4 regions of the Mesorhizobium sp. WSM4830 genome follow, and region 1 is predicted to be linked to each of the others. Evidence: predicted binding sites of a transcription regulator. Region 1 holds the regulator's gene; each other region holds the start of a gene.
The links. Region 1 encodes PhoB, which activates phosphate uptake and scavenging genes when phosphate is short. Its sites were predicted from a motif close to TGTCATNNANCTGTCAT; they were not measured.
Positions count from the first base shown of each region.

Region 2: the regulator PhoB is predicted to act here: its motif matches at 5,884-5,900, upstream of AC0L2Y_RS11960 (ceramide glucosyltransferase).
Region 3: the regulator PhoB is predicted to act here: its motif matches at 5,463-5,479, upstream of AC0L2Y_RS06740 (RNA degradosome polyphosphate kinase).
Region 4: the regulator PhoB is predicted to act here: its motif matches at 1,740-1,756, upstream of olsB (l-ornithine N(alpha)-acyltransferase).

Region 1 is NZ_JBVVQI010000004.1:51,178-58,784, forward strand. Features, by position in the region: gene pstS (phosphate ABC transporter substrate-binding protein PstS) at 1-985, shown strand, start outside; gene pstC (phosphate ABC transporter permease subunit PstC) at 1,045-2,034, shown strand; gene pstA (phosphate ABC transporter permease PstA) at 2,038-2,889, shown strand; gene pstB (phosphate ABC transporter ATP-binding protein PstB) at 2,886-3,689, shown strand; gene phoU (phosphate signaling complex protein PhoU) at 3,722-4,429, shown strand; gene phoB (phosphate regulon transcriptional regulator PhoB) at 4,446-5,135, shown strand; gene AC0L2Y_RS07275 (ROK family protein) at 5,145-6,389, opposite strand; gene xylF (D-xylose ABC transporter substrate-binding protein) at 6,675-7,607, shown strand, end outside.
Region 2 is NZ_JBVVQI010000007.1:128,155-135,761, reverse strand. Features, by position in the region: gene AC0L2Y_RS11990 (magnesium and cobalt transport protein CorA) at 1-974, shown strand, start outside; gene AC0L2Y_RS11985 (GcrA family cell cycle regulator) at 1,128-1,652, opposite strand; gene AC0L2Y_RS11980 (acetylornithine transaminase) at 2,008-3,207, shown strand; gene argF (ornithine carbamoyltransferase) at 3,222-4,133, shown strand; gene AC0L2Y_RS11970 (Hsp33 family molecular chaperone) at 4,296-5,306, shown strand; gene apaG (Co2+/Mg2+ efflux protein ApaG) at 5,384-5,776, opposite strand; gene AC0L2Y_RS11960 (ceramide glucosyltransferase) at 6,005-7,159, shown strand; gene AC0L2Y_RS11955 (O-succinylhomoserine sulfhydrylase) at 7,196-7,607, opposite strand, start outside.
Region 3 is NZ_JBVVQI010000003.1:365,403-373,009, forward strand. Features, by position in the region: gene AC0L2Y_RS06705 (multicopper oxidase domain-containing protein) at 1-954, shown strand, start outside; gene AC0L2Y_RS06710 (HoxN/HupN/NixA family nickel/cobalt transporter) at 1,029-1,742, opposite strand; gene AC0L2Y_RS06715 (cation diffusion facilitator family transporter) at 1,773-2,795, opposite strand; gene AC0L2Y_RS06720 (metal-sensing transcriptional repressor) at 2,792-3,055, opposite strand; gene AC0L2Y_RS06725 (TIGR02117 family protein) at 3,160-3,831, shown strand; gene AC0L2Y_RS06730 (FAD-dependent monooxygenase) at 3,899-5,137, opposite strand; gene AC0L2Y_RS06735 (zinc-finger domain-containing protein) at 5,157-5,402, opposite strand; gene AC0L2Y_RS06740 (RNA degradosome polyphosphate kinase) at 5,552-7,607, shown strand, end outside.
Region 4 is NZ_JBVVQI010000025.1:2,037-9,643, reverse strand. Features, by position in the region: gene AC0L2Y_RS25890 (TetR/AcrR family transcriptional regulator) at 1-83, opposite strand, end outside; gene AC0L2Y_RS25885 (trimeric intracellular cation channel family protein) at 159-791, shown strand; gene olsB (l-ornithine N(alpha)-acyltransferase) at 801-1,676, opposite strand; gene AC0L2Y_RS25875 (hybrid sensor histidine kinase/response regulator) at 1,826-4,114, opposite strand; gene acuI (acrylyl-CoA reductase (NADPH)) at 4,203-5,192, opposite strand; gene lspA (signal peptidase II) at 5,244-5,720, opposite strand; gene AC0L2Y_RS25860 (TrmH family RNA methyltransferase) at 5,747-6,610, opposite strand; gene AC0L2Y_RS25855 (RsmD family RNA methyltransferase) at 6,611-7,607, opposite strand, start outside.

The DNA of each region.
Region 1 (7,607 bases):
GCTCGCCGCGGACATCTCCGGCGCCGGCGCCACCTTCCCCTACCCGATCTATGCGAAGTGGGCCGACACCTACAAGAAAGACACCGGCGTTGGCCTTAACTACCAGTCGATCGGTTCCGGCGGCGGCATCAAGCAGATCAAGGCCAAGACCGTTACCTTCGGCGCTTCGGATGCGCCGCTCAAAGGCGAAGAGCTTGAAGCGTCCGGACTGGCTCAGTTCCCGATGGTGATGGGCGGCATCGTTCCCGTCGTCAATCTCGAAGGCATCAAGCCGGGCGAGTTGGTTCTCGACGGCCCGACGCTGGCCGACATCTTCCTCGGCAAGATCACGAGCTGGGATGACGAGGCGATCAAGAAGCTCAATCCCGACGTCAAGCTGCCTTCGCAGGCGATCGCGGTCGTTCATCGTTCCGACGGTTCGGGCACGACGTTCAACTTCACATACTATCTCGGCGACGTCAGCGCGGACTGGAAGGAAAAGGTCGGCGTCGACAAGGCAGTGGAATGGCCCGTCGGCATCGGCGCCAAGGGCAATGAGGGCGTTGCCAACAACGTCGCCCAGACCGGCGGCGCGATCGGCTATGTCGAATACGCCTACGCCAAGCAGAACAAGCTCACCCACACCGACATGATCAACAAGGACGGCAAGAAGGTCGAACCGACCGCGGCGGCGTTCTCGGCAGCAGCGGCCAATGCCGACTGGAGCTCGCAGCCGGGCTATGGCGTCATCCTCGCCAACGAGCCGGGCGCCGAGTCCTGGCCGATGACGGCTGCCACGTGGATCCTCCTGTACAAAAAGCCGGACGACGCCGCGACGACCGGCGAAGCGCTCAAATTCTTCGCCTGGGCATACGACAAGGGCGACGAGATGGCCGGCGAGTTGGACTACGTTCCGATGCCCGACAAGGTGGTCGAGAGCGTCAAGGCCATGTGGGCCAAGGAAGTCGTCGGCGACGACGGCAAGCCGCTCTACTCGGCCATGTAATCTCCTCCAGGGAGGGCGTCGATGGCGTCCTCCCTGTTGCCTTCAATCGCGAGGACCCAATGACCATCGCTTCCGATGCCATGCCATCATCCGCAGCAGCCCGGGCCAGGGAAGCTACGGTGCGGCGCTTCGCGCTCACAGATGCCATATTCCGCGGTCTCACCCGCGCTTCCGCAATTCTGGTACTGGTCATCCTCGGCGGTGTCGCGATCTCGCTGTTTGCCGGCTCATGGCAGGCGCTGTCGTCCTTCGGTTTTTCTTTCCTGACGACTGAGAGCTGGAATCCGGTCACGGAAAAATTTGGCGCACTGGCGCCGATCTACGGCACCCTGGTCACGGCGGCCATCGCCATCCTGATCGCGGTCCCGATCGGCATCGGCATTGCAATCTTTCTCACCGAGCTCTGCCCGCGCCCGCTCAGGCGCCCGATCGGCATAGCGGTCGAGCTGTTGGCCGGCATTCCCTCGATCATCTACGGCATCTGGGGCCTGTTCGTGTTCGCGCCGTTCCTGCAGACGACGATACAGCCCTTCATCATCAACATCTTTCACGGCGTACCGGGACTATCCAGCCTTTTCGCCGGCCCTCCTTACGGCATCGGACTTCTGACCTCGGCGCTGATCCTCGCCATCATGGTGTTGCCATTCATCACCTCGATCACCAAAGACGTCTTCGATACGGTGCCGGCGGTGCTGAAGGAATCGGCTTACGGCATCGGATGTACGACCTGGGAAGTGACCCGGCGCGTGGTCATTCCCTATACCCGCATCGGCATCATGGGCGGCGTCATGCTTGGCCTCGGCCGCGCGCTCGGTGAGACCATGGCGGTGACCTTCGTCATCGGCAACGCCCACCGCATCAGTGCCTCCCTGTTCGCGCCGGGCACGACCATCTCGGCCACCATCGCCAATGAATTCACCGAAGCCGACGGCGATCTCTACACCTCCTCGCTGGTTTCGCTCGGCCTGATCCTGTTCGTCATCACCTTCCTGATCCTTGCCGCCGCCCGCTATATGCTGATGCGGATCGACGCCCGTACGGGAGCCTGACCGATGTCGACATCCTCATCGCTCCACAGCCGCCGCAAAGCCAGGAATTCGGTGATGATGGCGCTTTGCGTCGTCGCTGCCGGTATCGGGCTTGCCTGGCTGGCGCTCATCCTCGGCGCACTGGTCTATAAGGGCACAGCCGGGCTTTCGTTCGCGGTCTTCACCGAGATGACGCCACCACCCGGCGAGGCGGGCGGCCTGCTCAACGCCATCGCCGGCAGCCTGCTGATGACGATCATCGCGGTTGTCGTCGGCACGCCGATCGGCGTGCTGGCGGGAACCTACATGGCCGAGTATGGACGTTTCTCGCGCATCACCACCGTCGTCCGCTTCATCAACGACATCCTGTTGTCGGCGCCGTCGATCATCATCGGCTTGTTCGTCTATGAATTGATGGTGCGGCCAATGGGGCATTTCTCGGCCATTGCCGGTGCCGTGGCGCTTGCCATCCTGGTCATTCCGGTGGTCGTGCGCACCACCGAAGACATGCTCAACCTGGTACCGAACGCGTTGCGCGAAGCCGGCGCCGCGATCGGCGCGCCGCGCTGGGTGGTGATCCGTTCGGTCGCCTATCGCGCCGCATTGTCCGGCATCGTTACCGGCATATTGCTGGCGATAGCACGCATTTCCGGCGAGACGGCGCCGCTGCTCTTCACTGCGCTCAACAACCAGTTCTGGTCGAGCAATATCAACGCGCCGATGGCCAGCCTGCCGGTGACCATCTTCCAGTTCGCTCTCAGCCCTTACGAGGAATGGCAGCAGCTGGCGTGGACCGGCGCACTCATAATCACCCTGACGGTTCTGGGCTTGAGCATCCTCGCCCGCAGCCTTACCGGACGCAGAGAGGACAGATGACGCAGATGTTGTCCCCAGACATGACGATGACCGAAACGGTCGCCGAGAAGACGAAGATCGAGGTCAAGAACCTCAACTTCTACTACGGCCAGAGCAAGGCGCTGAAGGACATTAGCCTGTCGCTGCCCGAGCGCAGTGTCACGGCCTTCATCGGCCCATCGGGCTGCGGGAAATCGACGCTGCTGCGTGTGTTCAACCGCATCTATGAGCTCTACCCGAAACAGACGGCCGAGGGCCAGGTGCTGCTCGACGGCAAGAACATTCTCGACCGGTCGCAAGATCTCAATCTGCTGCGCACCAAGATCGGCATGGTGTTCCAGAAGCCGACGCCGTTCCCGATGTCGATCTACGAGAACATCGCCTTCGGCGTCAGGCTCTACGAGAACCTCGGCAAGTCCGAGATGGACGGCCGCGTCGAACAGGCGTTGAAGCGCGCCGCGCTGTGGAGCGAGGTCAAGGACAAGCTCAACGCCAGCGGCTTGAGCCTGTCCGGCGGCCAGCAGCAGCGGCTCTGCATCGCCCGCACCGTGGCGGTGAAGCCGGAAGTCATTCTGCTCGACGAACCGGCGTCCGCACTCGACCCGTTGTCGACCGCAAAAATCGAGGAGCTGATCGACGAATTGCAAGCCGACTACACGATCGTCATCGTCACCCACAACATGCAGCAGGCGGCGCGCGTGTCGCGCCAGACCGCCTTCATGTATCTGGGTGAACTGGTCGAGTTCGACCGGACCGAGAAGATCTTCACGTCGCCCCGAGAGAAGCGCACGCAGGATTACATCACCGGCCGCTTCGGCTGAGCCGTTCCGATCATGCATATGAGGACAGGACCATGGGCGAACACACAGTCGCTTCTTTCGACGAGGATCTCGAGCAGATCAGCAAGCTGATCCGCGACATGGCCGACCTCGCCGGTTCGATGGTCGGCGGGGCGACCAAGGCCCTGTTGAATTCCGACAACGTGTTGGCGCAACGCGTCGTTTCCGACGACGCCATCATGGATGCGCGTCAACGCGAACTGGACGACCGCGCCATCACCCTGATCGCCAAACGCCAGCCGATGGCCCACGATCTCCGCCATGTGGTCGGAGCGATCCGCATGGCCGGCGACCTCGAACGCATCGGCGACCTTGCCAAGAATATCGCCAAGCGTGTGAGTGCGGTCGGCCTCAGCGTCACGCCGCGCGACTTGTCGCATTCCATCGACGCGATGGCGCAGCTGGTGCTCATCCAGGTGCAGGGCGTTATCGAGGAATATGCTGCAGGCGATGCGGCCGCGTTGGCCAAGCTGCGTGCCGCCGACGAGCGCATTGACGTCAAATACACGTCCGTGTTCCGCGAGCTGTTGACCTACATGATGGAAGATCCGCGCAACATCACTGCTTGCACGCATCTGCTGTTCTGCGCCAAGAATCTGGAGCGGATCGGCGACCATGTCACCAACATCGCCGAAAATGCGTACTATGTGCTGACCGGCGAGCAATTGCCGGTCAATCGTCCGAAGCAGGACGAAACGACAATGTCCGCGCCGGTGACATGATGGGGGTGCCCAGCCGATGATCGCACCACGCATAATGGTGGTGGAGGACGAGGAGCCGTTGGGTGTGCTGCTCCGCTACAATCTCGAATCCGAAGGCTACCAGGTCGAGGTAGTGACACGCGGCGACGAAGCCGAGATCCGTTTACAGGAGAATGTGCCCGACCTTCTGGTGCTCGACTGGATGATACCAGCGGTTTCCGGCATCGAGCTCTGTCGTCGGTTGCGGGTGCGCCCCGAAACCGAGCGGTTGCCGATCATCATGCTGACCGCGCGCGGCGAGGAGAGCGACCGGGTGCGCGGTCTTTCGACCGGCGCCGACGACTATCTGGTCAAACCGTTTTCGACGCCGGAATTCATGGCCAGGGTCAAGGCGCTGCTGCGCCGCGCCAAGCCGGAAGTGCTGTCCAGCGTGCTGAAGGTCGGCGACATCGTGCTCGATCGCGAATCGCACAGGGTCTATCGCAAGAAGAGCGAGATCAGGCTCGGGCCGACCGAATTCCGGCTGCTCGAATTCATGATGCGGCATCCGGGCCGCGTCTTCTCGCGCAGCCAGTTGCTCGATAATGTCTGGGGCGAGACGATCTATATCGATGAACGCACCGTCGACGTGCATGTCGGGCGGCTGCGCAAAGCGGTCAACAACGGCCGCATGCCGGATGTCATCCGCACCATCCGCGGTGCCGGCTATGCGATCAGGGAAGATTGACCCGCCTGGTCAGGCGACGTTCTTTCGGACGCCGGGCCTCATTTGCGCGCCCGGCGCGAAAATCTCCTGGTCGACAAAGCTTAACGCCCGCATCGCGCAGCCTTCGCGGATCAGCGGCAATTCGTTTGGTTCGGTGTCGAAGGAGATCGAGCCGGAGTGCTGGCCACCGGCCGTCTGGGCGATTGCCTGGCGCAAGGCCGGCTCGATCAGATCGAAGGCGGCGGCACTGGCGCCCACCATCGCGACCGGTGCCGGATCGATCAGCGCAAACAGCGAGCCGAGACCGAAACCCAGCGCCTCGCCGGCCTTACGGTAGGCCTCGCGTTCCGGCCCATCCTTCTCGCGCGCCCGGGCCGCCAGTGCGCGCATGTCGGCGTCGCTGACGTCGGCGACCGGTTCGCTGTCTTCGCTCATCTGCCTGGCGTTGCGCCAGATGGCGTAGTTGCCGGCATAGGCCTCGATGCAGCCGCGCCGCCCGCAACGGCAGAGCGCGCCGCCCGGACGATGGATCATGTGGCCAAATTCGCCGCCCGAGGAATGCGTGCCGGTGAACAGTTCGCCCTTCAGCACCAGCCCCATGCCGATGCCATGCGAAAGCAGGATGGCGATGAAGTCGTCGCGATAGCGATCCGGATTGCGCCAGCGCAAAGCCACCGCCATCATGTTGCAGTCGTTCTCCACCGTTGCCGGGATGCCGAATTCGTCCTCCAGCATGTCGGCAAAGGCGATGTCGGTCTGCGGGGTGATCGGCGACCACAGCATGGCGCGTGCAGGGGAGTCGGTAATGCCCTGGATAGCCAGCGCGATGCGGGCGACACTGCGGACGTCAAGGTCTGGATCCTCAAGCCGGCGCCGGACGATGGCCATGCATTCACGGATCAACTCGTCGCGCGGCATGGTCAGCGTATCCAGCCGGCGCTGTTCCTCGGCGACCACCTGTCCAGCATAGTCGATGATGGCGGCCGACAGGAAATTCAGCGACAACACCACGGTCAGCACCGCCGCAGCTTCCGGGTTGAGGGCGAGGCCGACCTGCGGACGACCGCGTTTCAACGAAACAGGCTCACTTGCCTTGCTCTCGGCGAGGATGCCTTCCCGTATCAGGTCGGAGGAGATCGCCGATATGGTCGAATGACTGAGGCCGGTGGTTGCTGCGATCTCCGTACGCGATGGCTGGCCGGCCCGGCGCACCGCCGAGATCACCATCGCCCGGTTGCGCCGGCGCAAATCGTCATGGCGGATTCCGACCGACATCGTTTGCTTTCCTCCCGGTTGCCGCGGCCGCTCATGAACCGGAAGCCGTCGGTAATGTCCGACAAATAGTGTCGGATGCAGGCAAATAGTGTCAGATGCCGGTGGCGCTGTCATCGTTTATTCCGACGCTCGAAAAAACTCGCAGAGTCATCAAAATCCATCAGAATCGATGTTGACAGCAGCCGGAGATCGGGCCAGTATTTTTTCGAGGCTCGAAAAAATTAGAGCTTCTAAGCTGGTCTTTGAGCCAATTGGTCACGCCGTACGCGGCGCAGGGAGGATATGATGAAGAAATTCACGACCGCCATTCTGGCGGGTGTCGCCATGACGCTGGCGCTGGCGTCGGTGGCGCAGGCTAAAGACAAGGTCATCGGCGTCTCCTGGTCGAACTTCCAGGAAGAGCGCTGGAAGACCGACGAGGCCGCAATGAAGGCGGCCATCGAGGCCGCAGGCGACAAGTATATTTCCGCCGACGCGCAGTCCAACCCCGGCAAGCAGCTCACCGACGTCGAGAGCCTGATCTCGCAGGGCGCCAACGCACTGATCATCCTGGCCCAGGACGCTTCAGCCATCGGGCCAGCCGTGCAAAAGGCGCTGGACGAAGGTATTCCGGTTGTCGGCTACGACCGGCTGATCGAGAACAAGGACGTCTTTTACCTGACCTTTGACAACAAGGAAGTCGGCCGCATGCAGGCCCGCGAAGTCTTCAAGGTGAAGCCGGAAGGCAACTACGTCTTCATCAAGGGCTCGGGTGCCGATCCGAATGCCGATTTCCTGTTTGCCGGTTCGATGGAAGTGTTGAAGGACGCAATAGACAGCGGCAAGATCAAGAATGTCGGCGAGGCCTATACCGACGGCTGGCTCCCGGCCAACGCCCAGAAGAACATGGAACAGTTCCTGACCGCGAACGACAACAAGGTCGATGCAGTGGTCGCGGCCAATGACGGCACTGCCGGCGGCGTCGTCGCCGCACTGACGGCACAAGGGCTGGCCGGATCTGTTCCGGTCTCGGGCCAGGACGGCGACCACGCCGCGCTGAACCGCATCGCGCTCGGCACACAGACCGTGTCGGTGTGGAAGGACGCGCGCGAGCTCGGCAAGAACGCCGCCGAGATCGCCTCGCAACTGGCCGACGGCAAGCAGATGACCGACATTGCCGGCGTGAAGGATTTCACCACGCCCGGCGGCAATACCGTCAAGTCGCTGTTCCTGACCCCG
Region 2 (7,607 bases), on a different contig from region 1:
CGATGTCGGGCATAATCGCTTGCGGCGTCTATACGGCTGGGCGGCGCATCGCCGACATTCCGATCGAGGAAGCCGGCGAATGGGCCGGGAAGCCGGGCCACGTGGTCTGGATCGGACTGCTGGAGCCCGACCGCAATTTGTTGCTGCGCGTCCAGGCGCAATTCCATCTGCATGAGTTGGCGATCGAGGACGCCGAGCATCCGCACCAGCGACCGAAGATCGAGCAATATGGGGATGCCCTGTTCATCGTTGCCCGCACGGCGCAGCTGATCGACAGCCGTGTCACCTTCGGCGAGACGCATCTGTTCGTCGGCGCCGGCTATATCGTCAGCGTCAGGCATGGCCCGTCGACCTCCTACGCAGCCGTTCGCCAGCACTGGGAAAGCTGCCCGCATTCCCTTGCCAAGGGCGAGGATTTCGTCCTCTACGCCATTCTCGATTTCATCGTCGACAATTACATGCCGGTGCTCGAGCAGATCGAAAACGAGGTCGAGGCGATCGAGGACAAGGTTCTGCTGAAACCGATGACCGGCTCCGATATCGAACGGCTTTATATGCTGCGCCGCGATCTCTTGCGCCTGCGTAATGCGGCCCTGCCGCTGGTGGAGGTCTGCCGGCGGCTGACCAGCGCCGATCTGCCGCAAATCCACACAGCCATGCACCCGCTGTTTCGCGACGTCACCGACCACATCCGCACTGTCCAGGAAAAGATCGACAGCCTGCGTGAGGTTCTCGCCTTCGCCTTCGAGGCGAGCCTTCTGGTCGGTCAAAGCCAGGAGACGGCGATCTCCAAGAAGCTTGCCTCATGGGCCGCCATCTTGGCGGTGCCCACGGCGTTCGCGGGCATTTACGGCATGAATTTCAGCGACATGCCGGAACTGAGGATGGAATATGGCTACCCGGCCGTCCTGGCGGCGATTGCCCTGATCTGCACGTTTCTTTACTGGCGGTTTCGCAAGAATGGGTGGCTATGAAGGGTAGGGCAGTAGGGCAGTAGGGCAGTAGGGCAGTAGGGCAGTAGGGCAGTAGGGCAGTAGGGCAGTAGGGCAGTAGGATATCGCTTCCGAGCACGCTTCTCCGCAATTCACCACATACTGCCGTACTGCCCTACTCCCTAACTCCCCTAACTATCTGCTCCGCCGCCGCTCCGATGCCGGCTGGAACGCCACGCGGGCGTGGTACTTGCAGTAGGGCCCGGTTTCGGCGGCGTCGTTGCCGCAGAAATGAAAGTCTTCCGAAAGCGGATCGCCGTTCGGCCATTTGCAGGTGCGCTCGTTGAGCTCGACAAGTTGCAGATGCCGCGAGATCGGCACGACGACGTTCTCGACCGGGCGGATATAGTGGCGCGCCACCGGTTCGGCATCGAACTGCGCCTTGAGCGCGGTCGCACCGATCGACATCGACGTCGTGGCATGGCGGGTGGCGCTTGCTGCCCGCGACACCGATTTCTGGATCGTCGATCCCTGTACCGTCTTCTTCTGGCGTGCCGGTGAGGCGGTCGTGCGTCCGCGACCGGACAGTTTCAGCCGGTGCACTTTGCCGATGACCGCATTGCGGCTGACCCCGCCAAGCTGTGCGGCGATCTGGCTGGCGCTGAGGCCCTCCGACCACAATTTTCTGAGAAGTTCGACTCGCTCGTCAGTCCAGTTCATGAGACCGCGCTCCTGCTGAAACATGCGGCAATCGGAATCCATTCCCGACCCGGCTTCTGCCGGGCAGACACCACATATATCGGGTGATTAGGTCCGCCGCACGAAATCTAGTTATTTCTCTACTACAATTACCTTATGCGCTGACTCGGTGACAAGAGTCCCAAGGCCAACACGAATCGGTTTTTTCGGTTTTCCCCAACTTGCCCGGTCACTTATGAGCCGGCGTTATGCTGGAGGGCTTGCCGCACGTCCTTGCGCGACCTTTTCGTTGACTTCACGGCCGAAAAACACGATAAGCCACAAGGGCCGCCGCTTTGGCGGCTTTTTGATTTTTCCGGTTCCGGAGACGCATATAATGAGCGGTTCGGCGCTTTTCGAGACCTTTGTTCGCGCACCCCTGGCTTTCGACCACGGTGAAGGCACCTGGCTGGTCACCGACAACGGCGAGCGATATCTCGATTTCGCCGGCGGCATCGCTGTGAATTCGTTGGGCTACAGCCATCCGCATCTGGTCGCGGCCCTTACCGAGCAGGCCGCCAAGCTCTGGCACGTCTCCAATCTGTACGAGATTCCGGGACAGAGCCGGCTCGGCGAGCGGCTGGCCGATGCCAGCTTCGCCGACAAGGTGTTCTTCACCAATTCCGGCGCAGAGGCGCTCGAATGCGCCATCAAGACGGCGCGGCGCTACCACTTCGTCCACGGCCATCCCGAGCGCTACCGCACAATCACCTTCGAAGGCGCTTTCCACGGCCGCACCCTGGCGACCATCGCCGCCGGCGGCCAGTACAAGTATCTGGAAGGTTTCGGCCCCAAGGTCGACGGGTTCGACCAGGTCGGTTTCGACGATATGGATGCCGCCGAAAAGGCGATCACGCCTGAGACCGCGGCGATCCTGATCGAGCCGGTGCAGGGCGAGGGCGGCATCAGGCAAGTGCCGACGCAATCGCTGAAGCGCCTCAGGCAGCTCTGCGATCAGCACGGGCTGCTCCTGATTTTCGACGAGGTCCAATGCGGCGTCGGCCGCACCGGAAAGCTGTTCGCGCATGAGTGGGCGGGTGTCACCCCCGACCTCATGGCGGTGGCCAAGGGCATCGGCGGCGGCTTCCCGATGGGTGCCTGCCTCGCCACCGACGAGGCGGCGGTCGGCATGACCGCCGGCGTGCACGGCACCACCTTCGGCGGCAATCCGCTGGCGATGGCGGTCGGCAACGCCGTGCTCGATGTGGTGCTGGAGGACGGCTTTCTCGAGGACGTCCGGCGCAAGGCACTGCTGTTGAAGCAGGGGCTTGCCGGTGTCGCCGACGAATTTCCGGATGTTATCGAAAGCATCAGGGGCACCGGCCTGATGCTCGGGCTTAAATGCGCGATGCCCAACACCAAAGTCACGGTGGCACTGCGTGACCAGCATCTCTTGACGGTTCCGGCCGGCGACAACGTTATCCGCCTGCTGCCGCCTCTCACCGTCACCGACGCCGAGATCCACGAAGCGCTCGAGCGCATTCGTGCCGGCGCCAAGAGCCTGGCGGATGCCATCGTCGCTGCCGCTGCGAAGTAATCCTGGAATTCCTGATGTCCCTTCGCCATTTCACCGATCTTTCCGCCGTTTCTGAAGGCGATCTGCGCTTCATGCTCGACGACGCAGCTGTGCGAAAGGCAAGGCTCAAGGCCGGCGAACGCAGCAAGCCGCTCGAAGGCAAGGTGCTGGCGATGATCTTCGACAAGCCGTCGACGCGCACGCGCGTGTCGTTCGACGTCGGCATGCGGCAGTTGGGTGGCGAGACGATCATGCTGACCGGCACCGAGATGCAGCTTGGCCGCTCCGAGACCATTGCCGACACGGCCAAGGTGCTGTCGCGCTATGTCGATGCCATCATGATCCGCACCACCTCGCATGACCGGCTGCTGGAACTGACGGAAAACGCTACGGTCCCCGTCATCAACGGGCTGACCGACGAGACCCATCCCTGCCAGCTGATGGCCGACATCATGACCTTCGAAGAGCACCGCGGTCCGGTGGCCGGCAAGACGATCGCCTGGACCGGCGACGGCAACAACGTGCTGCATTCGCTGCTGGAGGCATCTGCGCGCTTCCATTTCAAGCTGAACGTCGCCGTGCCCGAGGGCAGCGAACCGGCCCAGAAGCATGTCGACTGGTCGAAAGCCAATGGCGGCAAGCTGAAATTCACCCGTTCGCCCGAGGAGGCCGTTCACGAGGCCGATTGCATCGTCACCGACTGCTGGGTGTCGATGGGCCAGGAGCACCGTGCCCGCGGCCACAATGTCTTCCTGCCGTATCAGGTCAATGCGGCACTGATGGCGAAAGCCAAGCCGGACGCGCTGTTCATGCACTGTCTGCCGGCGCATCGCGGTGAAGAGGTTACCGACGAGGTCATCGACGGACCGCATTCTGTGGTGTTCGATGAGGCCGAGAACCGGCTCCATGCCCAGAAGGCGGTCTTGGCCTGGTGCCTGGGCGCTTGATAAGGGCCGCCTTGATCCGGGCTGGCCTGATCTGCGCCGCGTTGATCCGGGCCGCCTTGATCCGGGAGTGGGTGGTGCCTATCTCAGGCGCATCACGCAAATCGAGCGCGTCTCGTCGCATGCGCCCCGGAGGGCGGCATCGCCGCGCCCCGGAGCTTTGTCATGTTGGAAACTCATCAATTGGCTGAACATAAACCCAAGCTCGGCGAATTCGGCTACGCTGGCGACGACCATGTCGTGCCGTTCGAGGTCGGCCCGCTCGACGTGCGCGGCCGCACCGTCCAGCTCGGGTCGATGCTCGACGCTATTCTCAGCCGCCACGACTATCCAGAGCCGGTCGCCCGGCTCCTGGCCGAAGCCTGTGTGCTGACGGTATTGCTCGGAACTTCGCTGAAGTTCGAGGGCAAGTTCATTCTGCAGACCCGTACCGACGGGCCGGTCGACATGCTGGTCGCGGATTTCTCCACGCCGCACGCGCTGCGCGCTTATGCCCGCTTCGATGCCGACCGGCTGCAGGCTTTGACTTCTGCCGGTGAGACGTCACCGCAGACGCTGCTCGGCAGCGGTGTCCTGGCGCTGACCATCGACCAGGGCGCCCACACGCAACGCTACCAGGGCATCGTCCAGCTCGACGGCGTCACGCTGGAAGATGCCGCACGCACCTATTTCCGCCAGTCGGAGCAGATTCCGACCGACCTCCGGCTTTCGGTTGCCAAGCTTCTGACGCCCGGCGTCGGCGGTGCCCGCGAGCAATGGCGGGCCGGTGGCCTGCTGGCACAGTTCCTGCCGCAGTCGGCGGAGCGCATGCGCGTACCCGACCTTCCCGGTGGCGACGGCGATCCGCGTGAGGAAATCCACGACCCGACCGACAATTCCTGGCAGGAGTTGCTGGCGCTGCTTGGTACTATTGAACCGACCGAGCTGATCGATCCGACGATCGGCGCCGAACGGCTGCTTTACCGGCTTTTCCACGAGCATGGCGTCCGCGTCTTCGGCGGGGTGCCGGTCGCCGACCAGTGCTCATGCTCGAGGGAGAAGATCCGCGGCATCCTCGAAGGCTTCTCCGCCGAGGAGATCAGGGACAGCACCGAGGATGGCAGCATTCACGTGGCCTGCGAATTCTGCTCGAAACAATATGACTTCGATCCGGCGGAATTTGCAGCGGCTCAATAACGAGCGTCAGTGCGGCTGCCTTCGCAGAACTTGGATTCCCTCGCCCCGCAAGGCGGGGAGAGGAATCCAAGTGAACGTCAATTGACGGTGCGCCGCGTGCCCGGCAAATCGAGCGAGAAGGCGGGGATGGCGACGTCGAACGTCTCGCCCCGCTTGTTGCGCATTGTGTAGTGCCCGACCATGATGCCGGACGGGGTCGAGAGCGGGCATCCAGACGTATACTGATAGCTGTCGCCGGGGTTGAGTCCGGGTTGCTCGCCGACGACCCCGGGGCCGCGCACTTCCTCGACCTTGCCGGTGCCATCGGTAATGTGCCAGTAGCGTGACAGAAGCTGCACGAACTCGTCCGACTGATTGTCGATGGTCACCTGGTAGCCCCAGACATAGCGGTTTTGCGGCGGGTCGGAGTGATCCTCCAGATAGAACGGCCTGACCTGCACTTCGATGTTGCGGGTGACGGCGCTGTACATAAACTGCTCCAAAGCAATGTAGATGGAACTTTCGATGCTCAGCGCAGTTTGGTCAACGATGCGCGGCATCTTCTTGCCCGATCTCAAGCGCAGGTGCCGAAAAACAATGTCATTTGAGTGACACATGACAATGATGGTGTGCAGGCTTGTGCCGGGCGACTCAGCGTTTTGTCGAATTGTTGAAAACGGCCGTCATGCGGCCGGCATTTCTGGAGTGACCAGATCTCGATGGAACCGACATTCGCAGCCGCTCTCCTTTCCATAGCCCTCCTTCTTTCAAATCTCGCCAGCATCCTGTTAGCCTCGCTGAAGCTGAAGCGACCAGCCAAGATTGCACCGCCCGCGGCCAACGCGCCGCCGGTATCGATCGTCATCCCGGCGCGCGGCGTCGAGCCGTTTGCCGAAGAGACGCTGGAGCGCGCCTTCTCCCTCGACTGGCCGCGCTACGAACTCATCTTCTGCGTCGCCCATGCCGACGACCCGGTAGTCAAGCCGATCAACGCCGCAATGGCGCGCTTTCCAGCTATTCGCGCCCGTCTTCTAGTCGGTGACGACCGCATCAGCGGCAATCCAAAACTCAACAATTGCGTGAAGGGTTGGGAGGCGGCGCATTATCGCTGGGTCATCCTTGCCGATTCCAACGTGCTTATGCCGAGCGATTACGTCCAGCAGCTGCTGGCGGCCTGGCGGCACGACACCGGCCTCGTCTGCTCGACGCCGATCGGCTCGCGGCCGGACGGTTTCTGGGGGGAGGTCGAATGCGCCTTTCTCAACACGCTGCAGGCACGCTGGCAGTACGCTGGAGAGGCGCTCGGCCTCGGCTTCGCCCAGGGCAAGAGCATGTTGTGGAACAAGCCGATGCTCGACGCCAATGGCGGCATCCGCGCGCTTGCCGCCGAGATCGCCGAGGACGCCGCCGCGACCAAGCTCGTCAACCGACTCGGACTGCGGGTCAATCTTGTCGCCTCGCCATTCGAACAGCCGCTCGGCCGGCGCACGCTTGGCGAGATCTGGTCGCGGCAGGCGCGCTGGGCGCGGCTGCGCCGCGTCACCTTTGCACTGTTCTTTGCCCCCGAGATCCTGATCGGCGCGGCGCCGCCGCTGGTGCTTGCGCTGGTTGCCGCGGCTGATGCCGGCGTCAGCCTGCCGGCCACCGCCACCGCCGTGCTGGCCGCGGCCTACCTGCCGGAATGCGCCTTGGCCTCGGCCAAGGGGTGGCACCTGTCGCTGCGCACCATCCCGGCGATGATGGTTCGCGACTGCATGCTGCCGGCGATATGGGCGCGCGGATGGCTGAGCGGCGCCGTCGATTGGCGAGGCAATGTGATGACTATCCAGACCAAGGCCGTCGCGGAGCTGGAGGAGACCCCGTCCGGCGCCTGATCGGCGCGTCCCCGCTCGCCTCTGTTCGGCCAGCCCTTATCCGGCAGCTCTCAGCGCCTGCTCGATGTCTTCGAGCAGATCGTCGGTGTCCTCAAGGCCGACTGACAGCCTGAGCGTGCCCGGTCCGATGCCGAGCTCGGCGCGGGCCTCATCGGTCAAGTTCTTGTGCGTCGTCGTCGCCGGATGGGTGATCAGGCTCTTGGCGTCGCCGAGATTGTTGGAAATCAGCACGACGTCGAGTGCGTTCTGGAAGGCAAAGGCCGCCTGCTTGCCGCCCTTCACATCCAGGCAGATCAGCGTCGAGCCGCCCGACATCTGCTTCTTGACCACGGCCGCTTGCGGGTGGTCGGCGCGGCCGGGATAGATGACGCGGGCGATTTGCGGGCGCTCGGCGAGGAAATCCGCGATGCGGCCGGCACTTTCCGTCTGCTGGCGTACGCGCAGCGGC
Region 3 (7,607 bases), on a different contig from region 1:
GATCGCGACACGCCGGCCGATACGATGCGCGACATGGCCGCTACCGATCCACGCCTCGTGGCCGCCTCTTATGGCCTGACGGCAAGGGGCGACCAGGAACTGCCGTTCCGGATGGAGAACGGCATCAAGGTGTTCGAGCTCAGGCCTTCAGTGGTCCGCTGGCAGATCCTGCCGGACGTTGCGGTCGACGCCTATGCCTATAATGGCCAGATTCCCGGCCCGCGAATTCACATTCGCCAGGGCGATCGGGTCAGGATCAACGTCACCAACGGCCTGCCTGAGGAAACGACAGTGCATTGGCATGGCTTGATCTTGCCGAACCAGATGGATGGACCGGCCGAAATCACGCAGGCGCCGATCGAGCCCGGCCAATCCTATTCATACGAATTCACCGCAACCCAGCACGGAACCTATTTCTACCACCCCCATGCCAAGCCGGACCGGACCCAGGCGCTCGGCCTCTACGGTGCGCTGATCATCGATCCCGCCAATCCCGCCGACGAGGTCGCGGCCGACCATGATTACGTCATCGAGCTTCAGGAATGGCTGGTGCGGGAAGGGCTGACCTACCCGTCGATGCCGATGGACGGCGGCATGCCGAATTTCTTCACCATCAACGGCAAGGCCTATCCCTCGACCGAGACGATCCCGATGAAGGTCGGCGAGACGCTCAAGGTGCGGTTCATCGGCACCAACAACGGCTTCATCCATCCGATGCATATCCATGGCGGACCGTTCGAGGTCGTTGCCCGCGACGGCGAGACGATTCCTGCGTCGGGTCGTTTCCTTGCTGATACGATCAACGTCGGGCCGGGTCAGCGCTACGACGTGATCTGGAAGGCGCAGCGTCCGGGCAAATGGCTGATCCATTGCCACATCCCGCATCACACCACGAACAACAATGTCGAGGAGAAGGGCGGCGGCGGGCTGATGGTCGTGATCGATGTGACATGACCGGCGTCGACTGGGCTCGTTCCAACTGCTGCACCCGCCCGGGAGCCATGCAGTGGCTGAAACCATATTTTCTCTCAGGTTGATGTGATCTGCCAGACGGCGACGCCGGCAAGGGCGAGACCGGCGGCGCCCTCAATGGTCCGGGAGATGGTTTCGAACAGCCGTGGCTGGCGCGCGAAAAACTGTACAAGCCGTTCCCGAAACAGGATCGACAACACCGCGACGCAGGACAGCGTCAGCGCCACGCCGACCATCATGGTGACGGCAAACAGGACGCCCGCTGCCGGAACACCCCTGGAGATCGCGAAAGTCATCGCGAACAGCGTCAGCGGGCAGGGGATCAGACCTGCCATGACGCCGACAGCCTCGCCCTCGTGCCTGTGGTGATGGCTGTGGCTCAAAGCGCGCCAGAGCATCCAGACGCCAATGAGGCCGAGCAGCCCACGACTGATATGCTCCAGAAGCGGAGCGCGGCCGACGCTGCCCAATGCTATGGAGACCAGTGGCAGCGAGAGAGCCGCAATCAGAACGGCAATCGTCACATGCGTGAACGACAGCGTGATAGATACGAGCAGGCCGCGCGAGACCTTCGCATCCGAACCGGCAAGATAAGTCGCCAGAACGGCCTTGCTATGACCCGGCGTCAGCGCATGAGCAGCCCCGAACACGACGCCCATCGGCAGGAAAGCCACGAACGCCAGCCAATTGCCTCCGGCCGCAAGCAGCTTGATCTGTTCGCCGAGCGTCAGATAGATCGCGCGCTGAAATTCGACGAGCGTCTGGAACATCGGACGAGACTAGCAGAAAATCGGCGAGCGTCAGTGCATGTGGCCATGGTCGTGCGTGTGCTCGTGAGGATGGTCGTTCTCTCCACGTTCCGTTGAAAACCGCACATTCGCCTCAGCCAGGGCCGGCATATGCTGGGACAGTTCGTCCTTCAGCGCTGCCGCGATCTTGTTCGCATCCGACAGCGACAGGGTTTCGTCTGCGGCAATTGCGATGTCGGCGTGCAATCTGTGTCCGATCCAACGCGCCTTGGCATCGACAATGCGTGCGCCCGGAACATGCTCGGCGGCATGTCGGATTTCGTCCATCACACCGGGTTCGATTCCATCCAGCATGCGGGTCAGCACCGAACGTGCCGATTGCCAGACGACACCGAAGATCGCAATCGTGATCAGCAGGCCGACGATCGGGTCGGCCAAGGAAAAGCCGAGCCAGACGCCGATGGCTCCGATGACCACGGCAAGGCTGGTAAGTCCGTCGGTGCGGGCGTGGTAGCCGTCGGCAATCAGTGCCGCGCTGTTGATTTCGCGGCCGACGCGGATACGGAACACGGCAACCGCCTCGTTGCCGAGGAAGCCGACAATGCCCGCCGCCGTCAGCCAGCCGAGGTGTGTCACCACTTGCGGATTGATCAGCCTGTCGATGGCCTGGTAGGCGGCGACAACAGCGCTGAACAGGATGATGAGCACGATAGTGATGCCGGCCAGATCCTCGACCCGCCCCAAGCCATAGGTGAAGGTCCGCGACGGCTTGCGCCGCGCCAGCACGAACGCAATCCATAGCGGGATCGCCGTGGTCGCATCGCCGATGTTATGGATTGTGTCGGCCAGCAGCGCCACACTTCCCGACAGCACAACGACGACCATCTGCAGCGCCGCGGTGATGGCCAGGATCACGAACGACCATTTGATTGCCCAGATACCCCGGTCGGTGGTGGCAATTGTCGCATCGATGACGCCATGGGTGTGGCCGTGCGAACCGTGATCGCCATGATGATGTGCGGCGTGCGAGCCGAACCCGAACCATTCCAGAATGGGGGCTACAATGGCATTCATAGATACTTCGCCAGCTGCTTGAGTTCCGCCAGCGAGTTGCCGCCGGTTTCCACGCTGTCCGTCAGGCAATGCTCGATGTGGTCGTTGATCAGCTCGCGCTTGGCGCTGCTGATCGCTTTTTCGACGGCATGAAGCTGCTGCGCCAGATCAACGCAAGGGCGATGCGCCTCGATCATGGCCAGCACCGCCGCGAGGTGGCCTTGCGCGCGCTTCAGGCGCTTTGTGATGGAAGGATGCGAGGCGTGGAGGTGATCTGACATGCCCCAGCATATCCTCCCGGGGAGGATACGCGTCAAGCTCTAAGTCAGCTGTGCAACTTCCGGAGAGGCTTCACCTTGAGCATTGCTTGTTCTATGCCTTCCGCATGAAGAAGCTTGCCCGTTTTCTTGGCCTGCTAGCCGTTGCAATAGCGCTAGCGGTAGCGCTGGGCACGCTGCTGCCGCGCCCGCTCTGGCCGGCGGCCGTTGCCGATCCGATCGGCGCAAGCCACCGTATCCTGGTGCTGCAAAATCCGATCCACACCGACATCGCCATCCCGGTCGACGACGATGTGCGCCGGCGCTTCCACTTTCTGGTCGATGCCGGCATTCCGGTCGACATGGCGGAGGTCCGCTACATCGCCTTCGGCTGGGGCGGCCGCGCTTTCTATCTGGAGACGCCGACCTGGTCGGAGCTGAAGGCGGTGCCGGTGATGAAGGCGCTGACGGTCGATGCATCGGTGATGCATGTCGACGTTTCCGGCGACATCGCCGAGCCGCATCCCGAAGTCGCGGGTTTCGACATCGGCGAGGAGCGGTTTACGGCGCTGCTCGATTACATTGCGGCAAGCTTCCAGCAGGGGCCGAACGGAGCCATTCCGATCGAGAATGCGGCCTATTCCCGTTTCGATCGTTTCTTCGAAGCCAATGGTGATTTCAACGCGCTGATCGGCTGCAACACCTGGACGGCGGCGGCGCTGCGCACGGCCGGCCTGCGCACCGGCTGGTGGAACCCGCTGCCGGCATCGCTCGGCCTGTCGATGCGGCTTTACAATTGAAGAGGGTTCCGGCTGATCAACGCCGCGATCCTTCGCGCCCCTCTCTGTCCTGCCGGCCTATCGAGCTTCATCGCCGATCCCCAGACTCGCGCGCCCGCCAGCCATAAAGCCAATCAAGATCGGCGGCGAGCTTTTCGGGTGAGCGCATCGCCAGGAACAGGTTGCGGGCCATCGCCACCGGCCCGGCCGCATGCCAGGCGAGGCGATTGACGGCGCCGCGGCGGGCAACCTGGGCGACGCGCGGCCGCCGCGCCTGTTCCCAGGCGGCAAGCGCCCCCTCAAGATCGGACGGCGAAGCGGCAACGAAGCCGGCAAGCGTCGCCGCGTCCTCGATCGCCATCGCCGCGCCCTGCGCGGCAAACGGCGTCATCGCGTGCGCCGCATCGCCGATCAGCGCGATGCCTTGCGGCGTCGTCCACCGCCGCTGCTCGACAGTGTGGATCGGCCATGCCGTCCACGGTGCCGCTTCGCTCGCCAGACGGACCAGCGCCGGCGCGGTACCGCGCATGGCGCTTGAGAGGCTGGCGGGGTCGGCATGCCCCGACCAGCCCTCGGCGATGCGCTTGCCCCTGGTGAAGGCGGCGAAATTGAAGGCAGTGCCACGGCTGACCGGATAGGCGACCATATGGAATCCGGAATAGAGGAATGCGCTAACGCAATCGGCCGCACCGATCGCTGCAAAGGTTTGTCCGGCGGGGCTGTCGGCGGCCACCGTGGCGCGCCAGGCAAGCTCGCCGGAAAACCGGCTCCTACCGAATTCGACCGCCTTGCGGGCAAGCGTTTCTCGCACCGACGACCAGACGCCATCCGCGCCGATCAGCAACGATGCTTCCGTTTCGATGGCCGTGCCGGCAACCTCGACTATTGCGGTGATGCCATTCGGTCCGGTGGCGACGCTGCCGACGCGGGCGCCGGTGACAAGCTCGACCTCGGGCCGCTCGGCTATCCGCTGCATCAGCGCTGACTGCAGATCGGCGCGGTGGGCAACGAGATAGGGCGCTCCCCAGCGCGTTTCTGCCGCCTGGCCAAGCGGTACGCGCGCCAGCTCGCGCAGCGTGGCGGCATCCTTGAGCACGACCGCCTCCGGGCGCACCACCGTCGGCAGCAGCCGATCGAGTACGCCTAATTGTCGAAGAATGCACGTCGCGTTGGGTGAAAGCTGGATACCGGCGCCGGCAGCCTCGAGGTGCTGCGCCTGTTCGAACAGTTTTATCCGATAGCCGCGCTCGGCGAAGGCAAGTGCTGCGGTCAGCCCGGCGACGCCCGCCCCGGCGATGACCACCTGCCGGGACTGCGTTTCCTGCATCAGGCTTGTCGCGGAAGAATCAGGCGGCCTGGTCGAGATAGAGGCAGCCCGGCGGCTGCGTTTCCAATGCCTTCAGCTTCGGCGAATAGCGATAGAGCGTCGAGCAGTAGGGGCAGACTTTTTCATTGTCGTCGCCCATGTCGAGAAATACATGCGGGTGGTCGAAAGGCGGATTGGCGCCGGTGCACATGAATTCCTTGACGCCGATGTCGATTGCCGGATAGCCCGCATCGTTCTGGAAATGGGGAATGGAACCGCCTGCCATCGTCGTCTCCTGATCTTGTCGATTGCATCTGGATCATAACCCGTCTCTTTGCAAGATCGATGAAATGAAACTGTCGCAAAAGCCTGTCAGAGGATAAGTTAAGCCGGTTAAGGCTGTGGTCGTCGAACGGTGTGGGAAGAGCGGAAACCATGAACGAACTGAAGCCGGTCCAGAACGAATTCATCACCGTCGAGGCGGCGAGCCCCGAAGGCGGCAACCCCGACCGCTTCGTCAACCGCGAATTTTCCTGGCTGCAATTCAACCGACGCGTGCTCGAAGAGTCGCTGAACGCCAATCATCCGCTGCTCGAGCGTGTTCGCTTCCTGTCGATATCGGCCGCCAATCTCGACGAGTTCTTCATGGTCCGCGTCGCCGGTCTCGCCGGCCAGGTGCGCGAGGGCATCGTGCTGAAGAGCCCGGACGGACGCACGCCCGAGCAGCAGCTTGAACAATTGCTGCGCGAGGTCGAGCGCCTGCAGGAGGACCAGCAAAAAAGCCTTTCGGCGCTGATGCTGCTGCTAGACAAGGAAGGCATTGAGAGCATCACTCGCGAGGCGCTGAGCAAGGACGAGAAGGCCTGGCTGGAGGACCATTTCCAGGAGCAGGTATTTCCGGTGCTGACGCCGTTGTCGATCGATCCGGCGCATCCGTTCCCGTTCATTCCCAATCTCGGTTTCTCGATGGCGCTGCAATTGCGCCACCGCAAGAACGGCGAGGAGATGAGTGCGCTTTTGCGCCTGCCGATGGCGCTGAGGCGGTTCATCCGTTTGCCGGATCGCAAGCGCCATGTCCGCTTCATCCCGCTCGAGGAGGCGGTCGGCCTTTATATCGGCAAGCTGTTCCCAGGCTATGAGGTCAAGGGCTCCGGCACGTTCCGTATCATCCGCGACAGCGATATCGAGGTCGAGGAAGAGTCCGAGGATCTGGTGCGCTTGTTCGAGACGGCGCTGAAGCGGCGACGCCGCGGCTCCGTCATCCGTATCGAATTCGACATGCTGATGCCGCCCGAATTGCGCGACTTCGTCGCCGGCGAGCTTGGCGTCTCGGCAAGCCGCATCAGCGTGCTCACCGGTCCGCTGGCGCTCAGCCAGATTTCGGAGATCGTCGCCGTCGCCCGCGACGATCTGAAATTCACCCCCTACAATCCGCGCTTTCCGGAGCGCATCCGCGAGCATGGCGGCGATTGCTTTGCCGCTATCCGCGAGAAGGACATCATCGTCCACCACCCTTACGAATCGTTCGACGTCGTGGTGCAGTTCTTGCGCCAGGCAATGGCCGACCCGGAAGTGGTGGCGATCAAGCAGACGCTCTATCGCACCTCCAACGACAGCCCGATCGTGCGGGCTTTGGTCGATGCGGCGGAAGCCGGCAAGTCGGTGACCGCACTGGTCGAGCTCAAGGCGCGTTTCGACGAGGAGGCCAACATCCGCTGGGCCCGCGACCTCGAGCGCGCCGGCGTCCAGGTCGTCTTCGGCTTTCTCGAACTGAAGACCCACGCGAAAATGTCGCTGGTGGTGCGGCGCGAGGATGGCAGGCTGCGCAATTACGTGCATCTGGGCACCGGCAACTACCACCCGGTCACCGCCCGCATCTACACCGATCTGTCCTTCTTCACCACCGACCCGACAATCGCGCGCGATGTCGCCCAGTTGTTCAATTTCATCACCGGCTATGCCGAGCCGGCCGAGCAGATGCGGCTGGCCATCTCGCCGTTCACGCTGCGCGACCGCATCCTCCAGCACATTTCGGACGAGATCAGCCACGCGCTGGAGGGCAGACCGGCCCGCATCTGGATGAAGATGAATGCCTTGGTCGACCCGATCGTCATCGATGCGCTCTACGATGCCAGCCGCGCCGGCGTCGAGATCGATCTCGTGGTGCGCGGCATCTGCTGCCTGAGACCGCAGGTGCCCGGCCTGTCGGAGAACATCAGGGTGAAGTCGATCGTCGGGCGTTTCCTAGAGCACAGCCGCATCTACTGCTTCGGCAACGGCCACGGCCTGCCCTCGGACGGGGCGATCGTCTACATCTCCTCGGCCGATTTGATGCCACGCAATCTCGACCGCCGCGTCGAGACCATGGTACCGATCACCAATCCAACTGTGCATGAGCAGGTGCTCGGCCAGATCATGCTCGGCAACATCATGGACAACCAGCAAAGTTTCGACGTATTGGCTGACGGAACCTCCCGGCGCGTCGTGCTGG
Region 4 (7,607 bases), on a different contig from region 1:
AAGGCGGCAGTCCGGGAACCCATGCTGTAGCGGCGAGGGGACATAGACGTCCACCCAAATAATTGAATGAACGATTCAATCATTTAATTTATCTGGAGTCAATCCAGATTCGCAGGAGCCACTCGCTATTCCCCACTCGCTATTTCATTATTCACCCCATGAACCCGATCGAGCTTCTCGACTATGCCGGCGTCGCAGTCTTCGCGGCGACCGGTGCGCTGGCCGCCTCGCGCAAACAGCTCGACATTATCGGTTACCTGTTTCTGGCTAGCGTTGCCGGCATCGGGGGCGGAACGTTTCGCGACGTCATCCTCAACGTGCCCGTGTTCTGGGTGGGAAACCGCGACTATGTGCTAATCTGTGCGGCGGTGGCGGTCGTCGTCTTCTTCAGCGCACATCGTTTGGAGTCGCGCTACAAATTGCTGCTCTGGCTCGACGCCATAGGTCTTGCCGCATTTTCGGTGATTGGCGCGGCCAAGGGGCTGACGATCACCGGGTCACCTGCAGTTTCGATCGTCACCGGCATGCTCACCGCAACCCTTGGCGGCATTCTGCGCGATCTGTTGACAGGCGAGCCTTCGGTGCTCCTGAGACCGGAGATCTACGTTACCGCAGCGCTTGCCGGCGCCGGCCTCTACACACTTGGCGATTTCGCCGGACTGCCGCCGCTTGCGTCGGGCCTGGCAGGTTTCATGGCGGCTTTCTGCGTACGCGGCGGCGCGCTGAAATTCGGCTGGGCCTTTCCGTCCTACAAAAGCAAGCCTGGCCGGCGTCCGGAAGATATTCCCTGATTTAAGGTGTCAGGCCGCAAACCGTTGCGCTTCCCCGCCATAATAATTGACGTAGCGGGCACCGATCTCCTTGACCGGCATCACCACGAACACGTCGACCGTCGAGAATTCACGGTCGATGACGCAGCCGTCGCCGATGCGCGCGCCGACGCGCAGATAGCCCTTGACCAGCGGCGGCATCGCGGCGATCGCCGCCTTGGCATTGACGGCCTCGATCGGCATCAGATCCATGGAACAATAGCGCCCGGCGACAGCACGCACGTCCCACGATGAATTCGTCCGGCAGTGGTGGGCAAGATAGGTCAGCGCCTCGGCATGTGCCGCCGGCACAGTGCCGTGGAACGACGCGCAACCGGTCATCACGCCGATGCCGTAATGGTTGATATAGGCCCAGATGCCTTGCCACAGCGCCTCGATGGTGCGCTTCGAGCGGTATTCCGGCAGAACGCAGGAGCGGCCGAGCTCGAGGAAGCGCTGGCCGGGATGCCGCGCGATCAGCTTGGTCAGCTCGAATTCGCCTTCGGAATAGAAGCCGCCGGCCGCCGCGGCAATCTCCTGCCGCAGCAGGCGGTAGGTGCCGACAATGCGGCGATGCTCGGGGCCGGAAAGCGACGTATCGAAGACCAGCAGATGGTCGCAGAGGGGATCGAAGCGATCGGCGTCGCGACGGTCCTGCATCTGGAACAGGTCCTTCCTGGCGCCAAGCTCGTCGTAGAACACCCGGTAGCGCACTTCCTGCGCGGCAGCGATCTCGGCCTCGTTGCGGGCGAGCCGCACTTCGAGATTGCCGATGCGGCCGAGCGATGCGCCTTTTATGACGGCATCGGCGTTCCGGCCGACGAGCAAAGGCCCGCTGGCGTTCGGCCGAGCATCACATTCCGGCATGACTGTATGCACGAGTGATTCTCCTTCGAGCCATCCCTCTTGGCACGGGGATACGGTGTAGGTGCAACAGGATTGTGACAGTACCGTGATACGGCTCTGCGGGCAATACTTCGTCGGCTGGGTAATCTATCAACCGTCTATGTTGTGCCTCAGGCGGCCACTTGGCCCTCGACCGCATGAACCAGGGCATCGGGGTCGAGCGGCTTGGTGACGAAGCCGCTGGCACCGTGAGCGAGCACGGCGTGGCGGGTCTTTTCCTGGCTGTCGGCCGACAGCACCATGATCGGCACCGGCGGCACCGCGGTCTCCTCCTCATGGCGGCGGATGGCGGCGATGGCGTCCAGACCGTCCATGACAGGCATGTGCAAGTCCATCAGCACCACGTCGTAGCGGTGCTTGTGGCCGGTGCTGATGACCGCCTCGACGGCGGCCTTGCCGTTGCCGACCACTTTGACGCGATGCCCGGCCTTCAGGAGGGTGGCGCGGGCCAGCATGGCGTTGATGTCGTTGTCCTCGGCGATCAGCACTGACAGGCCCTGCTGGCGGCCGCCAATGGCGTGCCCAGCCTGCGCGCCGCGCTTTTGCAATTGCGGCTCGGCGATGACCGGCGCATGGCTGGTCAAAAGCACGCGCAGCAGTGTCTCGCCGCGCACCGGCCTCGCCAGGAAGGTGGCATAACCGTTGGCACGGAACTCGCCAAGCATGCCGCGGTCGGTGGGCGCGATCAGCGTCACTGCCTCGCAATCGGCAAATCCGCTCTGGCGCAGGCGCCTGAGCAGCCTGCCGTCGCTTTGCTCCATGGCAGCATCGATCAGCAGCACGTCGCAGCCCTCGGCGAAAGGGGTGGCCTGGGCGGCGGCGGTGGCCAGATCGACCGTGCCGCCATTGGCGCGAATGGTGCGGGCAATGGCTTCGGCCTCGACCAGGTTCTTCGACACGATCACCGCATGCCGGCCCGACAGCGGGTCCTGCCGGATCTGCGCCGCCTCGACGGCGGAAATAGCGGGAATATCGAAGACGAACTCGGACCCCTGGCCAAGCCGGCTCGACACGGAGATGGTGCCGCCCATGGCGGTCACCAGGCGCTTGGAAATGGCAAGACCGAGGCCGGCACCGCCATGCGCACGGGTCGAGGTGCCGTCAGCCTGTTCGAAGTCCTCGAAGATGCGCTCCATGTCCTGCTCGCGCAGACCGGGGCCGGTGTCTGAGATGGTGAAGCGGATGCGGTCGGTGGTTTCGGTGCGGACGCGGGCGATGCTTGCCAGGACACCGCCGCTGTCGGTGAACTTGACGGCGTTGCCGATGAGGTTGAGCAGCACCTGCCTGACCCTGCCGGGGTCGGCGGTGATCAGCTGCGGCACGTCGGGTTCGACATGACAGCCGAGGCCGATATCCTTGGCAAAAGCCCGCGCCGCCAAAAGCTCGACGACATTGTCGGCGATCTCGCGCACCGACATCGGCTGCGGTTCGGGATCGAAGCGGCCGGCCTCGATCTTGGAGTAGTCGAGCAGGTCCTCGATCAGCGCCAGCAGCGCGCTGGCCGAGGTCGAGATGGCGCCGACATAGGTCCGCTGCTCGGGCGAAAGGCTGGTGTCGGCGAGAAGCCGGGCCATGCCCATGATGCCGTTCATCGGCGTGCGGATCTCGTGGCTGACTGTGGCGAGGAAGCGCGATTTGGCCTGGCTCGCATATTCGGCCCGCTCGCGGGCGGTGATCAGCGAGGATTCGGCGCGCTTGCGGGCAGTGATGTCGCGGGCGATGGCGCGATGCGAGACGGCGCCGCTGTCCTTGTCGCGCACCGACAGCTCGATCCAAGAGAACCAGCGTGGGCCGTCCGGCGTGCGAATGGCGACGTCGGTGGAACTCAGGCATTCATGGTCGGAAAACGCGGCGTCGGGGACGATGCCGACATCGATGCCCAGTTCGGCCAGGGTCTTGCCGGCAAGGTCGCGCTGGTCGGTTTCGACAAGGTCGGCGAAGACCTTGTTGGCGTAGACGATGTGGCCGTCGCGGTCGCGGTGGACGACGAGATCGCCGAGTGCATCGATCAGACCGCGAAAGCGCTCCTCGCTCTCCTGCATCTCCCACATGCGGTCGGCAAGCGTCTCGATTTCGGCGCGGCTGCGGGCGGTCGTGGCATCGAGCAGGGCCACCGCGCGGCGTTCGGTGCGCCTGTTGCGCAGATGCATGGCGAGCCCGGCGATGGCTGTCGCCAAAAGGCCGATGGTGATGAAGATCGGCGCTCCGGTCAGATGCGAAAGGCCCGCCAGCACGACGATGGCGACGAGCGTCAGGAAGGGCAGGCCTTCGCGGTTGGAGGCCGGCAGTTCCGGCGCCAGCGGCGGCGCGGCGACAAGCTGCCGTCCTGGCGCCTCGGGGGCCGTCCCGTCGGCCCGTTCGGCTGGTTCCGCCTCTCTGATGCCGGGTTCCGCAATCATACGGAACTCCTGCCAGACAGAGCTTATCGAAGGTTGTGGTTGATCGTTCGAATTTTAGCGGTCGCGCTCTTTTTTGTCCCTTTGGGGCTCACATATCCACCACCACGCGGCCGCGGATCTTGCCCTCGACGATGTCATGCGCGGCGCCGATGATGCCGTCGAAGCCGATGCTCGTCGACAGGCTGGCAAGCTTTGTGTGGTCGAGATCGGTGCCGATGCGGCGCCAGGCCTCGAGGCGGACCGCCTTGGGCGCCATCACCGAATCGATGCCGAGTAGCGAGACGCCGCGCAGGATGAAGGGGGCGACGCTTGCCGGCAGGTCCATGCCGCCGGCAAGGCCGCAAGCGGCGACGGCGCCGCCATAGGAAGTCATCGACAGAACGTTGGCCAGCGTGTGGCTGCCGACCGCATCGACGCCGCCGGCCCAGCGTTCCTTGGCGAGCGGTTTTGCAGGCTGGGCAAGCTCGTCGCGTGAAATTACTTCCGCGGCGCCAAGGTCTATCAGATACGGGCTTTCGGCAGCGCGGCCGGTCGAGGCAATGACGTGATAGCCGAGGCTGGACAGGATCGAGACCGCGACCGAGCCGACGCCACCGGCAGCGCCGGTCACCACCACCGGGCCGCGGTCGGGCACGATGCCGTGGCGCTCCAGCGCGATGACGCAAAGCATTGCGGTGTAGCCGGCGGTGCCGACCGCCATCGCATCATGCGAACTCATGCCGTCCGGCAGCGGCACCAGCCAGTCGCCCTTGACGCGGGCGCGTCCGGCAAAGGCGCCGAAATGCGTCTCGCCGACACCCCAGCCGTTCAATATGACCTTGTCACCCTTGCGCCAGTCGGGACTGGAAGACGAGATGACGGTGCCGGCGAAATCGACGCCCGGCACCAGCGGCCAGCGGCGGATCACCGGCGCCTTGCCGGTGATTGCAAGGCCGTCCTTGTAGTTCACCGTCGTCGCCTCGACCGCGACGGTGACATCGCCTTCCATCAGGTCTGCTTCGGTAAGCTCGGTCACCGCGACCGACTGGTTTTTCTCGGCGTCGCGCGAAACGAGGATGGCTTTGAAGGTTTCGGGCATTTTTTCTCCTCGGGCTTGCAGATCAGAATGTGCGGCGCCAGGCGAGTGAGGTCAATCGCCCGACGTTCCGCGCCGCCAGCCAATGAGTTCGTCGAAGACGACCAGCACGGCACCGACCGAAATGAAGGCGTCGGCCAGGTTGAAGACGGCGAAGGACCAGACCGGCGTATGGAACAGGACATAGTCGATGACATGACCATAGGCAGCGCGGTCGATCAGGTTGCCGAGTGCGCCGCCGACGATCAGCGCGAAACCGATGCGGGCGAGCAGGTGGCCGGGCGGCGTGCGGGCCGCAAGATAGAGCACGAAGGCGACCACCAGAACCGCGACGACCACCAGGCCGGTGTCGCCGAAGGACGAAAACAGCGAGAACGCGATGCCGGTGTTGTAGGTGCGGTACAGCGCCAGGAACGGCAGCAACTCGAGCCGTTCCTGAAAGGCAAGGCCGGTTTCGACCAGATATTTCAGCCACTGGTCGAGCGCTATCGCGGCGACCACCAGAAAAGCGTAGGGGCTCCAGGATTTCATGGTCTGCAGTTTCACGGCTTGGGATGTCATGATCCGGCGTCCTCAGGGCCGAGCTTCAGTGCGCCGCGCCGGATCTCGAACAGCATGACGCCGGTGGCCACCGCAAGGTTGAGCGAATCGGCGCGGCCGGCCTGCGGTATCCGCAGCAGCTTGTCGCAGCTTGCGGCGAGCTCGTCAGGCAGGCCTTGCTGCTCGTTGCCCATCATCAAAAGCACCGGGCCTTTTGAAAAATCGACGGAGCGGTAGTCGACCGCACCGTTCAGATGGGTGCCGGCGACAAGGCCGGGGAAGCTCTTGCGCCAGGCGAGAAAAGCCTCGGGCGTCGCCTTGGCGACCGGCACGGCGAAGATCGAACCCATGGTGGCGCGCACCGTTTCGACTGAAAAAGGATCGGTGGTCTCGCCGACCAGGATGACGCCCCTGGCACCGACAGCGTCGACCGTGCGGATGACGGTGCCGAGATTGCCGGGGTCGCGCACGCGGTCGAGCGCCACCCAGACGTCGCCGTCCTGGACGCGGATGTCCTTCAGCGGCAGCAATTTCTGCGAGAACACGCCGACGACCATTTGCGGATTGTCGCGGCGGGTGATGGCGACCAGTACCTTTTCCGAGACTTCAAGTACGGTGCCGCCGGCTGCAACCGTGCGCGCCGCGACCTTTTCGACTGCCGCATTGCCACGTCCGGCCTTGGCGAAGACCAATGTCCTGATCGACCAGCCGAGATCGAGCGCGTCGATGACCAGCTTCAGGCCTTCGGCAATGAAGGCATTCTGCTGGTCGCGGAATTTCTTCAGCGCGAGCGCCTTGATGTCCTTGACCAGCGGGTTGGCGAGGCTGGTGACTTCCTTCACCTGCCCTGGCGCGCCCGCGTGCCGTTCGTACGCACTCATTCAGGCCACCCAGCGAGAGAACAGCGAGGTCGAAAGCGCCCGGCCGGCGGATTTCTCGCGGATGATCAATTCGCCCGATTCGACCGTGCCGCCCATGCCGGCGAAGGTGTCGCGCATCAGGGCATGGATCGCGAAAAACGAGGCGCGGATCGAATAGGCGGTCAGTACCACGGCGAGCGGCTTCGGCGTCAGGATCGCGCGGCAGATGTCGGTCAGCGCCGGCAGGTCCTCGAACAGCTGCCAGACCTCGCCTTTCGGTCCGCGGCCATAGGCCGGCGGGTCGAACAGGATGATATCGTAGCGGCTGCCGCGGCGCTCCTCGCGTTCGGCGAATTTCACGGCATCGTCGACGATCCAGCGGATCGGCTTTTGCGACAGGCCCGCCATCTCCTGATTTTCGCGCGCCCAGCCGATCGCCTTCTTGGAAGCATCGACATGCGTGACCTCGGCGCCGGCACGCGCCGCCACCAACGAGGCAAGGCCGGTGTAACCGAACAGGTTCAACACCTTCACCGGCCGTTTTGCCGCCGCGATCAGTCCGGCCATGTGGTCCCAGTGCGAGGCCTGCTCGGGAAAGACGCCGACATGGCGGAACGATGTGAAGCGGCCGAGATAGTCGATGCCGTCGTGCTTCATCGGCCATGTCTCGCCGAGCGGCGTCTTGGGGAAGCGCCAGCGGCCGATGCCTTGCTCATCGGTATCGCCGGTGAAAATGGCGTCGGCGCGCTCCCAGTCCCTGGCCGGCAAGGCCTTTTGCCAGATCGCCTGGCCCTCCGGCCGAACGATGCGGTAAGGGCCGTATTGCTCGAGTTTTTCTCCGCCGCCGCTGTCGAGCAGCGCGTAGTCCTGATTGGGGCCGACCTCGAGGATCAGCGGCAGATGTTCGGCAGGCAGCGCGCCACCGCGGCGGGATAGAGGTCGCGGCGCGGCTTTCGGCTCGGACCGGTTCTGCGGTTTAGGCTCCGAGCCGACGGTCAGGCCGGCATCGCGCCGCCGC